DNA from 3 places in the Aeromicrobium sp. UC242_57 genome. Region 3 is predicted to be linked to each of the others. Evidence: riboswitches for the same ligand, from Rfam matches in the RefSeq annotation. Region 3 holds a riboswitch; each other region holds the start of a gene.

Region 1 (5,683 bases), on a different contig from region 3:
TGACGACCCCTTCTCCGCCGCCCTGCCAGGCCGTGATCTGCACCCAGGTCGGATGCTCGTCGATGACGCCGTCGGACAGCGTGACCTGAGCCAAGACCTCGGGGGCGTCGTCGGAGCCGACCTGGGTCAGGGCGAACTGGGCGGTGGCGCCCTGCGGCACCGTAGCGTGCAGGCCATTGGCGACAGCCCCCGAAAGCACGAGCACCGAGCTCACGACGATCGCGCGTCCGACGTTCTTGGCTGGCAGCTTGCCCTTGGAGTCCCAGCGCGAACAGGGCGCCGCACAGTCCGAACCGATCGCGACCGGCACGGCCATCAGCAGGCCCTCGACCCACATGTCCTGCGTCCACGGGAACGCGAAGACTCGGTCGTTCCACAGCTTCTCGATGACCAGACCGACCGTTCCGATCAGCAGACCGCCGACGGCGCCGAAGGCCAGCGCATTGCGCCGCAACCGGGTCAGTGCCAACAGCTCGATGATGATCGCGCTGCCGAGGTACAACGGGAAGACGTGGTGCGCCTCGCCCATGACGTCGGTGACGACGAACGAGATGATGCCGCGCATCAGCAGGAAGAACACGGCAGCTGCGACGGCGGCTCCAGGACCCAGGTAGAGCCGAGCGGCGACGAGGGTCAGGCCCGCGGCGGCGACGATCATGACCGGGGCGAAGACCATCCGGAACTGCGCGATGCCGAAGTCGAACTCAGCCTGGAACACCGACAGACCGATCAGCAGACCGCCGAAGGCGATCGAGACCATGACGGTGCGGAACCACGCCGGCACCTCGCGCCCCTGGAGGCGCATCGCGATCTCGGCCTCACGGTTGAGCAGGATGATGCCAGCCGTCGAGAGCCCTGCGCCGCCGATCAGCATCAGGTGCGTGGGACCCCACAGGGTCACGTCCTGGCCGAACATCCGGTGCCAGACGTCATCGAGGGGAAAGCCGATCAGGGCGTAGAGACCGCAGGCTGCGATGAAGATGCCGCTGACCGGGGCATACCAGGTGCGGGTGATGCGCACGGCTGCGATGCCGGGCTTCTCGCCGTCGCGCGGGTAGACGATTGCCGACATTCCGGCGACGAACAGGGCGAAGAGTCCGTACAGGATGAGGTAGTGAGCGGGGTTGGCGAGCGGTCCTGCGTCGCGACCGCGGCCGGCGTGCAGGCTGACGTCCCACATGAAGCCCAGGAGCGCGACGATCAGGGCTGGCGACGAACATCGTGGGGGATCGTCGACCAGCCGGGCTCGCCGTACTGGGCGCCGAGCCGGCGGCCGAGCTTGTCGAACCAGTCGATGCGGTGAGTGCGGTGCGCCCAGGCGATGACGAGCAGGACACCGGTCACGACCGTGGCAGCGATGGAGAGCCAGATGACTTGTTGGAGCTCGGCGCCGCCCACCGGGGGTGGTGACGGGATCAGCAGCAGCAATGAACATACCCGCGAGTATGCTCAGCGAGCATGTGTCATGGCAAGTGACACATAGATGCTCGACGCATCTGCCGCTCGATATCGGCATCGCTTTTCCGCAATGTCGCCGAATAGGAATTTCCGTCTATTCGGCGCGATATTGATTCCGTGGATACGATTCACTTCACGCACGACATGCAATATCACCATCAATGACGAAGGGTTACTGCTTGTGGCCAGCAAAACCATCACCCTGTACGTGGACGACCTCGACGGCACCGAGATCGAAGAAGGTCACGGCGGACCCGTGTCGTTCGCTCTCGACGGACAGGACTACAGCGTCGACCTGACCGACGAGAACGCCGCTGCATTGCGCGACGTCCTGCGACCCTACGTCGAGGTTGCCACGAAGGTCGCCCGAAAGACGGCCGGGACCAGGGCGAAGAAGACCGACAGCGGCCCTTCACCGGCAGAGCTGTACGTGCCTGGGCTGCCGACAACGGGATCGAGGTGCCCACGCGCGGTCGCATCCCTGCCAGCGTGCGCGCCGCGTGGAAGCCAAGTAGCGCGAAGAGCTTCCCGCTCACCGCAGGTGAGGACCGTCCTGGACATGCTGCCCTGGACGTGAAGAGACCCGGTCCCCCGGACCGGTCTCTTCATCTGCCTGTGCCGCTGTTGTCAGTTCCCGATGACCTCGTGAGCCTCTCGACCTTTGGGACCATCGACGACCTCGAACTCGACCTTCTGGCCGTCTTCGAGAGTCTTGTAGCCATCGGACGCGATCTTGGACCAGTGGACGAAGACGTCGTCCTGGCCCTCGACCTCGATGAACCCGTAGCCCTTGTCAGCGTTGAACCACTTGACGGTGCCTTGCACCATGCCGCCACTCCCACCTGTCACCCGAAGGACCCACCTGCCGAGGGTCTTCCCAGAGCCTATATGGCTCAGCAGCCTCCGGCTACGGCGGGACGACGCCCCCACCGCGACCAATTTCTGGCTGCAACCCCCGGCGACGGCGGGGATAATCGAGACCTGGGCACCAGCAGGCGTCGCGGTGTTCAGGCCATCGGCGAAGCGGCACGTTTCTTCGGCCACGTAGATGTTGACGAAGCGGCGCAGCTTGCCCTCGTCGTCGATGACACGGGCCTTGATGCCCGGGAAGTCGCCTTCGAGGGACTCGATGACTTCACTGAGGTTCGCGCCTTCGGCGGTGACCTGCTGACTGGTCCTGCGTGTAGGTGCGCAGGATCGTGGGAATTCGAACGTTGATGCTCACGGTGCTCCTTGAAGACGGTCTCTTGAATCAGACGAGTGGCTCAGACGATGCCGGCGGCGACGAAGGCGTCGTACGTCGGTGCGATGGTGGCGGCGGGGCCGACGAGGTCGCTGACGGCGTCCAACGTCTTGAGCCCGTGACCGGTGTTGATGACGACAGTCTCGAGCTCAGGATCGAGCGCACCGGTCTCGACGAGCTTCTTCAGGACGCCGATCGTCGTGCCACCGGCGGTCTCGGTGAAGATGCCCTCGGCGCGGGCCAGCAGCACGATGCCCTCACGGACCTCGTCGTCGGTGATGTCGGCGATGGCCCCGCCGGTCTCGCGGCAGATGTCGAGGACGTAGATGCCGTCGGCGGGGTTGCCGATCGCCAGCGACTTGGCGATCGTGTCGGGCTTGGTCGGACGGATGACGTCCCAGCCTTCGCGGAACGCCTCCGAGACCGGCGAGCAGCCGGTGGCCTGGGCGCCGAAGATCTTGACCGGCTTGTCCTCGACCAGTCCGCCCTTGACGCCTACGGAATGCCTTGTGCACCTTGGTCAGCTGCGAGCCGGATGCGACCGGGATGACGACCTGGTCGGGCAGTCGCCAGCCGAGCTGCTCGGCGATCTCGTAGCCGAGCGTCTTGGAGCCCTCGGCGTAGAACGGACGGACGTTGACGTTGACGAACGCCCAGCCGTCCTCTTCACCGGCGATCTCGCTGGCGGCTTGCTTGACGTCGTCGTAGTTGCCCTCGACCGCGACGAGGTTCTCGGTGTAGATCGCCGAGTTGACCTTCTTGGCGTCTCGAGGTTGCTGGGGATGAACACGACGGTCTTGATGCCGGCTCGGGCACCGGCCGCGGCGACGGCATTGGCCAGGTTGCCGGTCGAGGGGCACGCGAAGACCTTGCTGCCGAGCTCCGCGGGCGGCGCTGAGGGCGCAGGCGACGACGCGGTCCTTGAACGAGTTGGTGGGGGTTGGTGCTGTCGTCCTTGACCCAGAAGCTTGGTCAGGCCCAGCTCTGCCGGCGAGGTTGCGCGCGTCGAGCAGTCGGGTGAAACCGGGTTCGAGGTTGGGGGCTCGGCTCCATGTCGCTCGGGACAGGAAGCAGCGCCTTGTAGCGCCAGATGTTGGCGGGGGCCGGCTTCGATCTGCTCACGCGTGATCGCAGGGAAGTCGTAGGCGATCTCGAGCGGGCCGAAGCAGTCGGTACACACGTAGTGCGGACCGAGCACCTGAGTTGCACCGCACTCGCGGCAGATCAGCCCGGTTGCGTGGCCGAAGGCGCCTTCGCGGATCGTGGTGCTGGTGGTCGTGTCGGCGGTGATGGTCACGCGTGTCTCCTGGTCATCTTTCCCGGATCGACTGTCGTCCGGGGCACGGATTGAGCACCTGGTCGCATGTTGCGTCTGGTTGCTGGGTGTCGTCGGGCCGTGTCCCTGTACCCCTCTGGATGAGTGATCTCAGCCTACGCACGCGTCTCACGATGTGTCCACTCGGTCCATATCGTGGACATGCTCGGCTCAGCATGCGGTCACCGCCCGCTGCGGGACGTCAGGAGCGGCGGGAGAAGCGCGACCTCGGCGACGGATAGCCCCCGTCGCTCAGGCTCGCGAGACGCTCGAACGGGTTGTACGACGAGTGATCGCCGGCCAGAACCCACGAGATCCCGGCGCAGGCGACGTACAGCGGCAGCATCACGACACCGAGCACCCAGGCGTACTGCGTGCAGTGCCGGTCCTCGTGCCGCAGCAGCAGGGGACGCTCGACGAGATACGCCAGGTCGTGCTTGCTCACGATGACGCTGCCGACCGTGAACGCGCTCGCGACCGGAAATGACCACCGGTACCCCGTCGCCAGGTAGGTCCCGCGGCCATGCCGACTGATCGTCGCGCCGCCGAGCCGTGCCACCAGCAGGCCGAGCGCCGTGCTGAGGTTCAGCCAGTTCAGGACTGTGCGCACCCGAGTCCACCGAGTGTGCGGCAACAGCCCCGACTCGGCTAGAACTCATCCGCGAGGGCCTCCAGCCACTCAGCCACAGCATCAGGACCGGCCAGCACCAGGTCGGCGCGGGACACGAGGGCGTCCTGCTCCGGAGACGCCGAGCAGATCAGCAGACCTGCCACCCCATCAGCCCTCAGGGCATCGACGGCGTCGAAGGCCGGCAGGTCGCCGAGATCGTCTCCGGCGAAGATGATCTGGCGAGCACCCAGGTCGTGGGCGAGACGACGCACGGCCTCACCCTTGTTGCTGCCCGGTGCGCGCAGCTCGACGACCTGACGTCCTGGCTCGACCGACAGGCCCAGCTCTTCGGCCAGCCGGTAGATCGGCTCGCGCAGCGCGTCGAGCGCCTCAGGACCGCTCTCCCGGGTGTGGATCGCGACCGCCAGCCCCTTGTCCTCGATCCGCAGATCGCCCAGGCCACGATCGGCCAGCCAGCCAGGCAGCAGCTCAGCCAGCCGGGCGATCCCGTCTGGACGCTCCGGACGCGCGCCACCGCTGCCATCAGCGTGCCAGGACTCCGCGCCGTACTGGCCGTAGATCACGAGCCGCTCCAGGCCGGGTCGTCCCTCGAAGCCGCCGAGCGCGACTGCCTGGTCGACAGGACGTCCGGTGACGATCGCGACCTGGCCCAGCACCGCGCCGAGGCGACCCAGCGCGGCGACGGCACGCGGATGGGCGAAGGCCGACGTCGGGGTCGTGGACGATGTGCGCGAGCGTGCCATCGAAATCAAGGGCCAGCAGAGTTCCGTCGGGATCTGCCACGACGGCAGCGCGAGTTGACGAGGGCATACCCTCCATCATGGCTGAGGCCGTTATGAACGCGGCGAGAGGATGACCGTCAGGCGGTCCATGCGCATCGGCGCGATGCTGGGCCTGACCCGATCGATGTCGACGTCCTTGGCCAGCAGCTCGGCCTGGGCCTGCAATCCCGGCGGATAGTAGACCGTGTTGCCGTCGATCACGCCGGACCAGTTGCCGATGCCGCCGAGCGTCCAGCCCGCGTCGGTGACCTTGC
Region 2 (5,683 bases), on a different contig from region 3:
CTCAGCGGGAGTGTCGAGGTCGGCCGCGGTCTTGGCGCCCGAGAGCGAGGCGACGATGCGATCCTGGTCGGATCCGATCGTGCGGTCCTTGTTGTAGACGAACAGGTAGGGATCGGCGTTCTCGGTCTTGGTGAACGCCGGCTGCGTGTCCTTGTTGAGGTAGTCGTTCAGCAGGCGGTCGCCGACGGCCGAGTAGTACGTGCGGCCCGTCGCGTTGAGACCCGACTTGCTGAGGTCCCACACGTTGAGCGTGTCGCCGTCAAGCTTGGGCGTGAAGTTGTAGATCTTGTCGACGCCGAGGTCGTCAGCAACGTCCTGGATGTGGCCGATCGTGGCTTGCGTCGAGGCGTTGCCCGGATCGCCGATCAGGAACGCGACGTTGCCGGTGACGTTCTTGAGGATGTACTCGAACCGCTCGATCGTCACGGTCTCGAAGACGCTGTCGGCGCCGAGCGCCGAGTAGACGTCGTCGAAGTAGTCGACGGTCGCGCCGTGGGTGGGAGTCGGGCTGGCGGCCTGGGCCGGCGCGGCGAGGAGGGGGGAGCCTAGAAGGGTCGAGGCCGCGAGGGCGCTCGCTGCGGTGACGGCAAGCCGTCGACGCAGAGACGTGGAAAAAGACATGGGTGTCGCTCTCTCCTGCCACACTGGGCAGGTCGATTCGTCTATCAGGTGAGTTGGCGGGCTGGGTTGCCGTCCTGTCGAAAGTTCAGGCAACCCAGCCATCTACAGGACGTCAGAGGTCAGCTCACCCCCACTGCTGCGGACGGGACCAGCCGGGCGTTGCGCTCGCGGCGACGGCGGCCGGTCACGACGTGCCAGACCAGCGAGAACGCACCGACCGCGCCGAGCGCCGCCAAGATAGCCAGTCCGAACAAGGGCGGCACGCTCTTGGCCACCGCTGCCTCGGCATCGTCGTTCGCGGCTGTCGCGACGGCAGCGACCTCGGTGATCGTCACCGGCGAGCTTCGTGACCTCGTCGCCGTCGTAGAGCACGACCAGCGAGTGGTCGCCGGCCTCGACCGTCGCGGGAATCGTGACAGTCGTGGTGAACGCGCCCTTGGCATCGGTCGCAACCGTGCCCAGCGCGACGGGATCGGAGTGCAGCCGAGCGCCAGCTCGGGACGTCCTTCGCGAACTTGGTTCCGGTCACCGTGACGGTTCCGCCGGGCACCAGCCCACCGTCGACGACCACCTCGCCGATGACCTCGCTGATCGGGGTGCCGACCGTCGCCACCTCGGACGGCGGCGATGCCAGCGACGGACCTGCCGCGTTGACGGCCTGCACCGCGGCCCGGTAGTTGCCGTCCTTCAGACCCGTGAACGTGTGGGTCAGGGTCGCCGCGTCGAGCTGGATCGGGTCGGCGTTGGTGAACTGCAGCGTGTAGCCCGTGACAGTCTCGAGGGCGGCGTTGGGGCTCGCGACCCAGGTCACCGTGACGTCGGAGTCCTTGACCGTGACGGTCGGTGCTGCCGGAGCGGTCGGCGCGCCGACCGGGACGACCTCGGTCGTCGGAGCGCCGACCACGCCGGGCGTGGTGCCGGGCGTCGTGCCGGGGTTCGTCGTGGAGTTGCCACCGGTCGACCCTCCGGGCTTGGGCGTGGACTTCGTCGGCTTCGGCGTCGTGGGCTTCGGAGTCGTCGGCTTCGGGGTCGGCGCCTTGACGATCTCGTCGGCGTACTTGACCTCGGAGGGATTTCCCTGCCAGATACCGGTCTTGCGGCTCGGCAGGACCCACTTGCCGTCCGTCTCGTCCTGGTAGCAGCCGACGATCGGCTGGCACCAGAACTCACCGGGCAGCTCGGTCACAGCTCCGACCGCTGTCGTCGTTGAGGCAGTTGTCGTCGTCGCCGCCGTCGACCCACTGGACGGAAGAAGCAGCATCGGACTGGACGTAGATGGCCTGGCTGCTCAAGACCAGACCCGACCCGACCAGCAGGGCCAGGACGAATCGACGGGCCCGGCCGGTGCCGGAGAGAGATGTGGACACGGGAGGTGCTCCTTCTTCAGGGGGGTTCAGGTCAGCGCGTGGGCGCAAGGATCGTGGGGCGGTCGTCGATGCCGCAGACTCCGACAGGCACCCCGTCGGCGATCTGGACGGTGTCGTCGACAGGCGGGGCGGCGTGACGTCCCAGCGTGGGATCGTCGTCGATGGGGCGGTGGTAGACCGATTCGTCGAGATTTCCGGAGCGGCGGGCGACGACCGTCGCGGCGACAGCCGCCGCGGTCACGTTGTTCATCGTGCGAGCCATGTCGACGATTGCGCTGATGGGCAGCGTCAGCACGATGACTTCGAGCGGCAGACCAGCGGCGGTCAGCACCGTCGTCGCAGTGATGGTCGCGGTGCCCGGCACGCCGGCTGTTCCGACCGAGACGAGCAGCCCCAGGAGCACCAGCACGAGGTAGTCGCCGATGCCGTACGAGATGCCGAGGCCGTTGATCGCGAACACGGCAAGCACGATGGGCCACACCCCGGCGCAGCCGGGCATGCCGATCGTGGTGCCGAGCGGTGCGGTGAATCCGGCGATCTCGGACGGTACGCCGAGGCGCTTGGTCAGCAGGCTCGTCGTGACAGGCAGGGTGCCGGCGCTGCTCTGGGTCGTGAACGCCGTCATCTGCGCGGGGTAGATGCGCCGGAAGAACGTGACGGGGTTGACGTCGGCAGCGACGCGCAGCACCACGCCGTTGACGATGAAGGCGTGCACGAAGCAGGCGATGTAGGAGACGACCAGCAGGCTGAGCAGGGCCGTCAGCTGCTCGCGGCGAGCCGTGGCCGCTGCGGCGGCGGTCGCGGTGAGTGCCAGGACCGCGTACGGCGTCAGGCCGATGACGTACCGACGACCTTGTAGACGATCTCGCGGGCGGCTTCGATCAGCGCCAGGAACGGTGCGACCTTCTGCGGCGACCGGTCGGCGATCACCGAGGTGGCGATCGCGACGGCGACGCTGAACACGATGATCGGGATGATGTTGTTCTCGGAGATGTCCTTGACGACGTTGCTGGGGAAGAAGCCGATGAACACGTCGCCGAACGACTTCTTGAGCCGTCGAGCGAACGGGTGTCGACGCCCTGCGTGGCCAGGTCAGCGCCCTTGCCGAGGCCTACCTGCAACGACAGTCCCAAGGTCAGCAGGATCGCGAAGAAGTTGAGCGCGAGCAGCCAGACGACCGAGGAGAGGCCGATCGTGCGGGAGCTTGTCGGTCGATCCGAGCGAGGTGATGCTCGACAGGATCGAGACGATGACCAGCGGCGCGACGATCGTCAGCAGCATGTTGATGTAGACCCGGCCGAGCGGCTGCACGTAGTCGAGGTTGTCCCGGAACACCAGGCCGACGCCGATTCCCAGGAACAGCGCGGCGAACGTCAGCAGGCTGAAGTTCACCCGCAGCCGCCCCATGACGTACAGGCCGGCGAACAGCCCGAGCGTCACGGCCAGCGCCACCAGGTTCCAGGTCTCCACGTGCATGACTCCTTGACTAAAACGTTGTTGTCGACAGGGAAGATCATGGCGGTAAATTTTCAGGTTCTTCGCGCATCTCACCATTCGGACAGGTGTCCGTATCGTGGACGAGATTTGTCACGGGTCCCGCCGAGATGCCAGAGTCGAGCCACGGTCACGAGTACCAGCGCGTCACTGACGCACAGCCCCGGCTTGCTGGTCGGCAACCCTCCTTCGCGGTGGGGTGCTCCGGGTGACGACCGGGTCCATGCCACTCGGCCATGGTCAAACCGCGAACGAAAAGGCTCTGCCCATGTCCTTGCTTCCCCTCGTCGGCGCTGACATCGAAGTCCCCCTGGTCGACGGCACGTACATCCGCAACGTCAACCTCGACGGCGCCGCCAGCGCACCCGCGCTCGTCGCGGTCGCCGAGCGCGTCACCGCCGTGCTGCCGTGGTACGCCAGTGTGCACCGCGGGTCCGGCTATGCCTCGCAGGTCTCGACCGCGCTGTACGAGCAGGCCCGCCGAACCGTCGGCGCCTTCGTCGGCGCCCGCGAGCAGGACGTCACGATCTTCACCCGCAACACCACCGACGCCATCAACCTGCTCGCCTCAGCGGTGCCCGGACGCGTCCTGACCCTCGACATCGAGCACCACGCCAACCTGCTGCCGTGGCAGCGCAGCCTCGGCGGCCACGAGGTCGTCCGCGCCCAGAGCACCGTCGCCGGAACTCTCGCAGCGATCCAGGCGGCGCTGGCCAACCGCCGCTTCGCGCTGCTCGCGATCACCGGCGCCTCCAACGTGACGGGCGAGGCACTGCCGATCGACGCCGTCGTCGACCTCGCCCACCGGTACGGGTGTCGGGTCTTCGTCGACGGCGCCCGGCTTGCTTGCCCACCGCCGCATCTCGCTAGAAGCCTCCGGCGTCGACTACGTCGCGTTCTCCGGGCACAAGGTGTACGCGCCCTTCGGCGCCGGTGCGCTGATCGGCCGCCGCGACTGGCTCGACACCTGCGAGCCGTACGTCGCCGGCGGAGGCGCCGTCGTCCAGGTGACGACCGACAGTGTCGACTGGACCACGGCGCCGGCCCGCCACGAAGGCGGGACGCCCAATCTCGTCGGGGCGGTCGCGCTCGCCGAGGCGACCGAACAGCTGGCGGCGCTGCCAGAAGCGTTGGTGCGTGAGCACGAGGAGACCCTCTTCCACCGACTCGTCGACGGGCTGTCGGGCATCGACGACATCGACGTCGCGCGGGTGTGGAGCGACTCGGCCACCCCGATCGGCGTCGCGACCTTCCGTCTTCGCGGCACCGCTCCTGAGCTCGTCGCAGCCTTCCTCGCCGCCGAGCACGGCGTCTCGCGTGACGGCCGGTTCTGCGCCCACCCGCTGCTCGACCGGCTGGCCTGGGGCGCGGGAGCAGTCCGCGCCAGCATCGGCGTCGGCACCACCATCGAGGACATCGACCGGCTCATCGCTGGCCTCCGCGCCTGGACCTCTGGCGACATCGGCGCCCGCTACGTGCAGGTCGACGGCGTCTGGGTCGTCGACGGCGACACCCGACCCGTGCCGCAGAACCTCGATCTCGCGGCGCTCAGCACGACGCTGTCAGCCTGCGCGTCCTAGCACCTGGGAGACCGTCAGCCGACGACCGTCTCGCCCTTGATCAACGACTTCGCGACGACGGTACGCAGGATGTCGTTGGTGCCCTCGCCGATGCTCATCAGTATCGAGTCACGGTAGAGGCGCTCGATCTCGAACTCGGTCGAGTAGCCGTAGCCGCCGTGCACCTTCATCGAGTCGATCGCCGCCTGCAGGGCCACCTCGGAGCAGAAGATCTTGGCCATGCCGGTGGCGCCGTCGGCGCGGCCGTCGCGCACCGCATCGGCGGCCCAGTAGGCCATGAGGCGCGCGGCCTGCACCTGCGTGCCGAGCTCGCCGAGCTTGAGCTGGATGGCCTGGAAGTTGGCGATCGGCTCGCCGAACGCCTTGCGCTCCTGGGCGTACGACAGGGCCTCCTCGTGGGCGCGCTGCGCGATGCCGACCGAGCGGGCCGCGATGTTGACGCGCCCCCACTCCAGCGCCGACAGCACCTGCTTCATGCCGGTGCCCTCGACGCCGCCGAGCAGCTGGCTCTTGTGGACGCGCACGTTGTCGAGCAGGATCTCGCAAGACTCGGTGCCCTTGTAGCCCAGCTTCGGGATGTCCTTGGTGACCTCGTAGCCGGGGGTGTTGGCATCGACGAGG
Region 3 (5,683 bases):
GCTCGGTCTGGAAGCCCCAGATCGCCGTCAGCAGCTGCCACACCGTGAGTGCCGCCAGCCCGAAGGCGCACACCCAGAGCATCGTGTCGCCAAGGGGCTGCTGCGCGATGGTCTTCAACGCCCCGGAGGTGCTGGCGTCGCCACCTCCGCCGCCCCAGGCGATCTGCAGGGCGATGACCCCGATCACGAGATGCACGACCCCGTAGGCGACGAGCCCGATCCGCGCCGCTGCACGCATCGTGGTGCTGTGGCGTGCCTGTCGTCCGGCCTGGTTGCCGCGGCTTGCGGCGTCATTCATGCGTCGTGGCCTGTCGCGTCGGGCTGGGCGGGCTCCTGGGTGAGCCCGCGGCCGAGTCGGGACGACCTGTACCCGTAGATGAAGTACACGAGGAAGCCGATCAGGAGCCAGATCAGGAACCGGATCCAGGTCTCGACCGAGAGGTTGACCATGAGCCACAGGCAGGCCGCGATCGACAGCAGCGGGATGAGCGGCACCCCGGGGACCCGGAACGGCCGGTGCAGGTCGCTGCGGGTGCGCCGCAGGATGATGACGCCGGCCGACACGACGACGAAGGCGAACAACGTGCCGATGCTGACGGCTTCGACAGCTCCGACAACGGTACGAATCCGGCGAGCGCGGCGACGAAGAGTCCAGTGATGATCGTGATGCGGAACGGGGTGCCGAAGCGCGGATGCACCTTGGCCAGGCTGACCGGCAGCAGCCCGTCGCGCGACATCGCGAACAGCACGCGAGCCTGACCCAGCATGAGCACCAGGATCACGGTGGTCAGTCCGGCGACGGCTCCGACCGAGATGATCTTGCTGGCCCAGTCGAGGTCGTTGGCCTTGAACGCCTCGGCGAGCGGCGCTGCGGTGTTCATCCGCTCGTCGCTGTACTTCAGCATGCCGGTCACCACGAACGACACAGCGGCGTACATCAGGGTCACGATCGCCAGTGAGCCGAGGATCCCGCGCGGGACGTCTCGCTGGGGATTCTTGGTCTCCTCGGCTGATGTCGCGACGATGTCGAAGCCGATGAAGGCGAAGAACACGACCGAGGCGGCCGCGATGATGCCGTAGACACCGAACACCGTGGGCTCGATCCCGAAGATCGACTGCAGCAACGTCGAGTCGAGCCCGGACTCACCCTTCGAGGGCTGTGAGTCCGGCACGAACGGCGTGTAGTTCGAGGCCTTGATGAAGAAAAGTCCCGCGACGATCACGAACGTCACGACGGCCACCTTGACGATCACCAGGACGCTCGCGAACCGTCCCGACAGCTTGGTGCCGAGCACGCCCACGACCGTCAGCGCGAGGACGATCGCGATCGCGCCGAAGTCGGGGATCGCGTCGTCGCCGGCCAACCACGTCGGCAGGTCGAGCAGCGACTGCAGGTAGGCCGACCAGCCGCGGGCGACCACGGCTGCTCCCAGCGCCAGCTCGAGGACGAGGTCCCAGCCGATGATCCAGGCGACGAGCTCACCCAGCGTCGCGTACGAGAACGTGTAGGCACTTCCGGCGACCGGCACGGTCGAGGCGAACTCGGCGTAGCAGAGGGCAGCCAGCCCGCACGCGATGCCGGCGAGCACGAACGAGATCACGATGGCCGGCCCGGCATTGCTGAAGGCCTGCTCGCCGGTCAGCACGAAGATGCCCGTGCCGACCATGACGCCGACTCCGAAGACCGTCAGGTCCCAGGCCGACAGCTCCTTCTTGAGCCGGTGCTCCGGCTCGTCGGTCTCGGCGATCGACCGTTCGACAGACTTGGTGCGGAACAGATCCATTCGTTCATCTTGTTGCCGGTGCTCTGCCCCCGCAACCGCTCGCGCTGCAGACGCGGATATCACCTAGGCGTCGATCAAAACGTCTTGGCTCAGTCTCTGAGATTCTGCTCAGCCAGTGAGACAGCGCGTCCCGATCGACCCTCGCGCCCTAGTCTCGCCTGCAGGTCAAGAAGTTTCGCACGAGGCCCGGCTCGCGAAACAGCAACCCTCCCTCCACGGCGGGGTGCTCCCGGTGCAGACCTGGCTCGTCCGCATGGAGCGAGCAAGCGTGGTTCTGACAGGTGTAGTGCGTCCGACGTCGGCTTCGAGGCTGGCGTAGTCGCCGACCCCTGCCGGAGCAGGGCTTGGTCATGCCGTGCGTGAGGAGCGCTCATGTTCCGCGAGGGCGGGACGACACGTCATGACACAGCACGAGGAGAAAAGGATGTCCCTGCTCACCAGATTCGGCCGACTCGCCGCGACGCTCACCGCGGCGTCGTTGAGCGCCGGGCTACTGATCGCAGCGCCCGCCAGCGCGGCCGATCCAGCGCCGCCTGCCAAGAAGGCCGTGGAGTCGACCGTCGACTTCTTCGCTGACGCCTACCCCGGGCTCGGTGCCGACAGCGTCTTCGTCTCGACCCCGTACGAGTACCTGACTGACATCCTCAAGAGCGAGGGCACGTACGCGATCGTGTTCGGCAGCCCGGAGCGGGCCAGCACCCAGAACACCATCGCGCACATCAACGAGACGGCGCGCGACTACGGCATCAAGGAGGTCTACCACTTCGACCCCCTCCTCGGCGGCGACGTCCTCGACATCACCGATCCGGTCAACAGCGTCGCCTTCGGCAGCAACAACTACTACAAGCCTTCACCGACCTGAAGAATCAGCTGATCAACGTCGATCCGGCCTATCAGGGCGCCGATGACACGTATGTCTTCACCTACAACAAGGCGCACAAGGACGGCAACGGACTGTCGGCACCCATCATCTCCGGTGTCGTCGAGGACTCGTCCGACTTCACGACAGACCAGCAGGTCGACGCCTATCACGACAAGCTGGAGACGGTGTTCGACGCGGTCTCGGGCGGTGACAAGACGGCTGAGGTCGACGTGCGGTCACAGTTCGACTACTTCCGCACGACCCACAACGCGAAGGGCAGCGACTCCAAGATCATCGAGGAGGCCGACCGCGAGGGCTGGACGCTGGAGGTCATCACCTACCCGCAGCTGATCAACCTGCTGGAGAGCAACGGCTCGCACACCATCGTCACCGGCGGTGCGTGGTGCCCCAACGCCCGCGCAGTCTTCCGCTTCCTGAACCAGGAGGCGAAGGACAACGGGGTCAAGAAGGTCTACGTGTTCGATCCGCGGCTCGACGGTGCGAGCAACAACTTCAGCATCACCAATGACAGCAACCGGTTCAACTTCCTGGACGCTCGCCTGGTCGACGGCTACTTCAAGAACGCCGTCAACGACATCACCAATCCCAAGCTGGACCACTGGCCGGACGGCGACATCACCAAGGACAAGGTGCTGACGCAGAACCGCAAGTTCCTCAACCCCTACCTGTTCCAGTACCAGAAGGACGCCAAGACCGCCGGAGGTGTCGCGAAGCCGCTGACCCAGCAGTGGGTCTACGAGGACTCGACCGGCCCGAAGGAGTACCAGCTGGTGTGGGCCCGCACCAAGGACGGCATCGGCACCGATGCCCTCACCCAACAGGGGCTGAGAGACCTGAAGTCGTTCTTCGTCCGGGTCGGGGAAGAACGTCCCACGCTAGTCGTCGACGATCCGGGCAACGTGCCTCGGCAGGGTCGAGCGTCCAGCAGTCGGCCGACGGCTGCGGTGACGAGGACGACCTGATCGACCACAGCGGGTCCGAGACGCTGCTGCCCAACAGCGGCACCACGGCCTACGACGTCCAGCACTACGACATCGACCTGGAGTACACGCCGGTCAAGCCGTCGTCGAAGACGAGCGTCACCGCGACCACCACGATCACGGCCAAGGCGGCCGAGAACCTGTCGTCGTTCAGCCTGGACTTCCGCAAGCTCAAGATCACCTCGCTCAAGGTCAACGGCACGCAGGCCGCGAACTACCAGCAGATCAACATCGACGGCGAGGACAAGCAGAAGCTGGTCGTGTATCCGGCGACCGCCATCGCGTCCGGAGCGGAGTTCACCGTCGAGGTCGCGTACACGACCGGCACGATCGACGCCTTCAAGCGTGACGGTGAAGCCAACCAGGGCTTCTTCCCCTCGCAGAACAGCCGTGGTGCGTCCGCGCTGGGTCAGCCGTTCGGCTCGACGTACTGGTTCCCCAACAACAACAGCACGACGGACCGCGCCACCTACGAGATCGCGCTGACGGCACCCCAGGACCTGACGGGCGTCACGATCGGTGTGCTCGCCTCCACCAAGAAGCGTGGCGACAAGATCACCCGCACCTGGGTGCAGGACCAGGGCGTCGTCCCGTACCAGACGCTGGCGTCCTTCGGTGACTACAAGGAGTTCGTCCAGCCGGTCGAGCTGAGCGATGGCACGTCCATCTCCCTGCGCAGCTACGTCGATCGCACGCTGTACAACTCCAGCACGGTCAACCAGACCACGATCGAGAAGCAGATCCAGTCGCAGCCCTCGATCATCGGCTGGGGTCAGGACCGGTTCGGCGTCTACCCGGGCGTCACGGGAGGGGCCGTGTACGAAGAGCTGCTGAACGCGGACCTCGAGCCGGTCGCCTTCGGTGGGGTCGAGACCAATGGCCGGATCTTCTACTCGCGCATCCCCGGTGGCAACACCTTCGTCCACGAGTACATCCACCAGTGGTTCGGCGACGCCGTCACGATCGGCAGCTACAACGACCTGTGGCTGAGCGAGGGCTTCGCGACGTACTTCGCGAACGTCTACTACGAGGACACCGCCGGACTGGACCTGCCGGCCAGGTACCGGTCGTGGTTCGCGGACAACATCGACCCGGAGTTCTGGCAGACCGCTCCCGGCGCCTTAGCCAGCGAGTCCGACCTGTTCAGCAATGCGGTGTACGGGCGCGGTGGCTACGTCTTGGCAGCGCTGCGGGCCAGCATCGGCGACGACGCCTTCGACGACGTCGTCACGCGCTGGTACACGTCGAAGAAGGGCTCGTCGGGCACGACGCAGGACTTCGTCGACGTGGCCGAGCAGGTCACGGGCCTGGATCTCGACGGCGTGTTCAGCACCTGGCTGTACGGTGCGGGACGCCCGGCGGCGTTCCCGACCAAGCAGCTGCCGACGACAGCCCCGAAGGCACCCGCCAAGCCCGTCGTGACGGTGTCGGGATCCGACGCCACCGTGACGTGGTCGGCACCCGACGGAGCCGAAGACGCCCAGCTGACCGGGTACACCGTGACGCTGAGCAATGGCGCGACCGCGCCGGCCGATGCCGACGAGGTGTCTCGGGTGTTCACGGATCTGGCCGACGGCACCTACACGGCCAAGGTCGTGGCGAGCAATGCGGCAGGCGCTACGGCGTCGCCCGACTCTGACTCGTTCCAGGTGTCGACGGTTGACCCGGGCACTGGCCCGGCGGCCACGAGCCTGACGGTCGGCAAGGTCGGATCGGCGGCGTACGGCAAGAAGGTCACTGTCCCGGTGACGGTGAGCTCGCCGGGTGCCACCGGACGGGTCACCCTGACCGTGGCCGGCAAGCCGGTCGGAAGCGGCCAGGTCGCGGCTGGCCGGGTGAGCCTGACGGTCGACACGACCAAGCTCAAGGTCGGCGCCAACACCGTGACGGTCGCATACTCCGGCGATGCCGGACATGCCGGGTCGACGACACAGGTGCGGGTGGACGTGGCCAAGGCCGTGTCGAAGGTGACGGCGAAGCTGAGCCGCAAGACCATCACCCGGTCGCAGCGCTCGGTCGTGACGATCAAGGCGACT

What was found. Region 3 has a riboswitch for S-adenosylmethionine ahead of ACHMWU_RS27690 (hypothetical protein). Riboswitches for the same ligand answer to the same signal wherever they lie in the genome.
Region 1: linked by a shared signal. The riboswitch ahead of ACHMWU_RS09475 (pyridoxal-phosphate dependent enzyme) and the one ahead of ACHMWU_RS27690 (hypothetical protein) in region 3 are both predicted to bind S-adenosylmethionine.
Region 2: linked by a shared signal. The riboswitch ahead of ACHMWU_RS09315 (aminotransferase class V-fold PLP-dependent enzyme) and the one ahead of ACHMWU_RS27690 (hypothetical protein) in region 3 are both predicted to bind S-adenosylmethionine.

Annotation. Positions count from the first base shown of each region.
Region 1 is NZ_JBIOAM010000003.1:53,158-58,840, reverse strand. Features, by position in the region: gene ACHMWU_RS09505 (hypothetical protein) at 1-1,180, opposite strand, end outside; gene ACHMWU_RS09500 (hypothetical protein) at 1,201-1,428, opposite strand; gene ACHMWU_RS09495 (Lsr2 family protein) at 1,640-2,035, shown strand; gene ACHMWU_RS09490 (cold-shock protein) at 2,086-2,286, opposite strand; partial or broken gene ACHMWU_RS09485 (molybdopterin synthase sulfur carrier subunit) at 2,470-2,595, opposite strand; gene ACHMWU_RS09480 (pyridoxal-phosphate dependent enzyme) at 2,724-3,158, opposite strand; partial or broken gene ACHMWU_RS09475 (pyridoxal-phosphate dependent enzyme) at 3,262-3,561, opposite strand; SAM riboswitch class I at 4,009-4,124, opposite strand; gene ACHMWU_RS09470 (hypothetical protein) at 4,219-4,626, opposite strand; gene otsB (trehalose-phosphatase) at 4,665-5,390, opposite strand; gene ACHMWU_RS09460 (LytR C-terminal domain-containing protein) at 5,481-5,683, opposite strand, start outside.
Region 2 is NZ_JBIOAM010000003.1:28,445-34,127, reverse strand. Features, by position in the region: gene ACHMWU_RS09340 (Ig-like domain-containing protein) at 1-621, opposite strand, end outside; gene ACHMWU_RS09335 (hypothetical protein) at 741-956, opposite strand; gene ACHMWU_RS09330 (fibronectin type III domain-containing protein) at 953-1,807, opposite strand; gene ACHMWU_RS09325 (hypothetical protein) at 1,788-1,988, opposite strand; partial or broken gene ACHMWU_RS09320 (dicarboxylate/amino acid:cation symporter) at 2,020-3,395, opposite strand; SAM riboswitch class IV at 3,611-3,735, shown strand; partial or broken gene ACHMWU_RS09315 (aminotransferase class V-fold PLP-dependent enzyme) at 3,706-4,263, shown strand; gene ACHMWU_RS09310 (aminotransferase class V-fold PLP-dependent enzyme) at 4,325-5,062, shown strand; gene ACHMWU_RS09305 (acyl-CoA dehydrogenase family protein) at 5,077-5,683, opposite strand, start outside.
Region 3 is NZ_JBIOAM010000005.1:970,730-976,412, forward strand. Features, by position in the region: gene ACHMWU_RS27675 (DUF1206 domain-containing protein) at 1-298, opposite strand, end outside; gene ACHMWU_RS27680 (amino acid permease C-terminal domain-containing protein) at 295-450, opposite strand; gene ACHMWU_RS27685 (amino acid permease) at 411-1,784, opposite strand; SAM riboswitch class IV at 1,948-2,059, shown strand; gene ACHMWU_RS27690 (hypothetical protein) at 2,209-2,646, shown strand; gene ACHMWU_RS27695 (hypothetical protein) at 2,832-3,629, shown strand; gene ACHMWU_RS27700 (M1 family aminopeptidase) at 3,701-5,683, shown strand, end outside.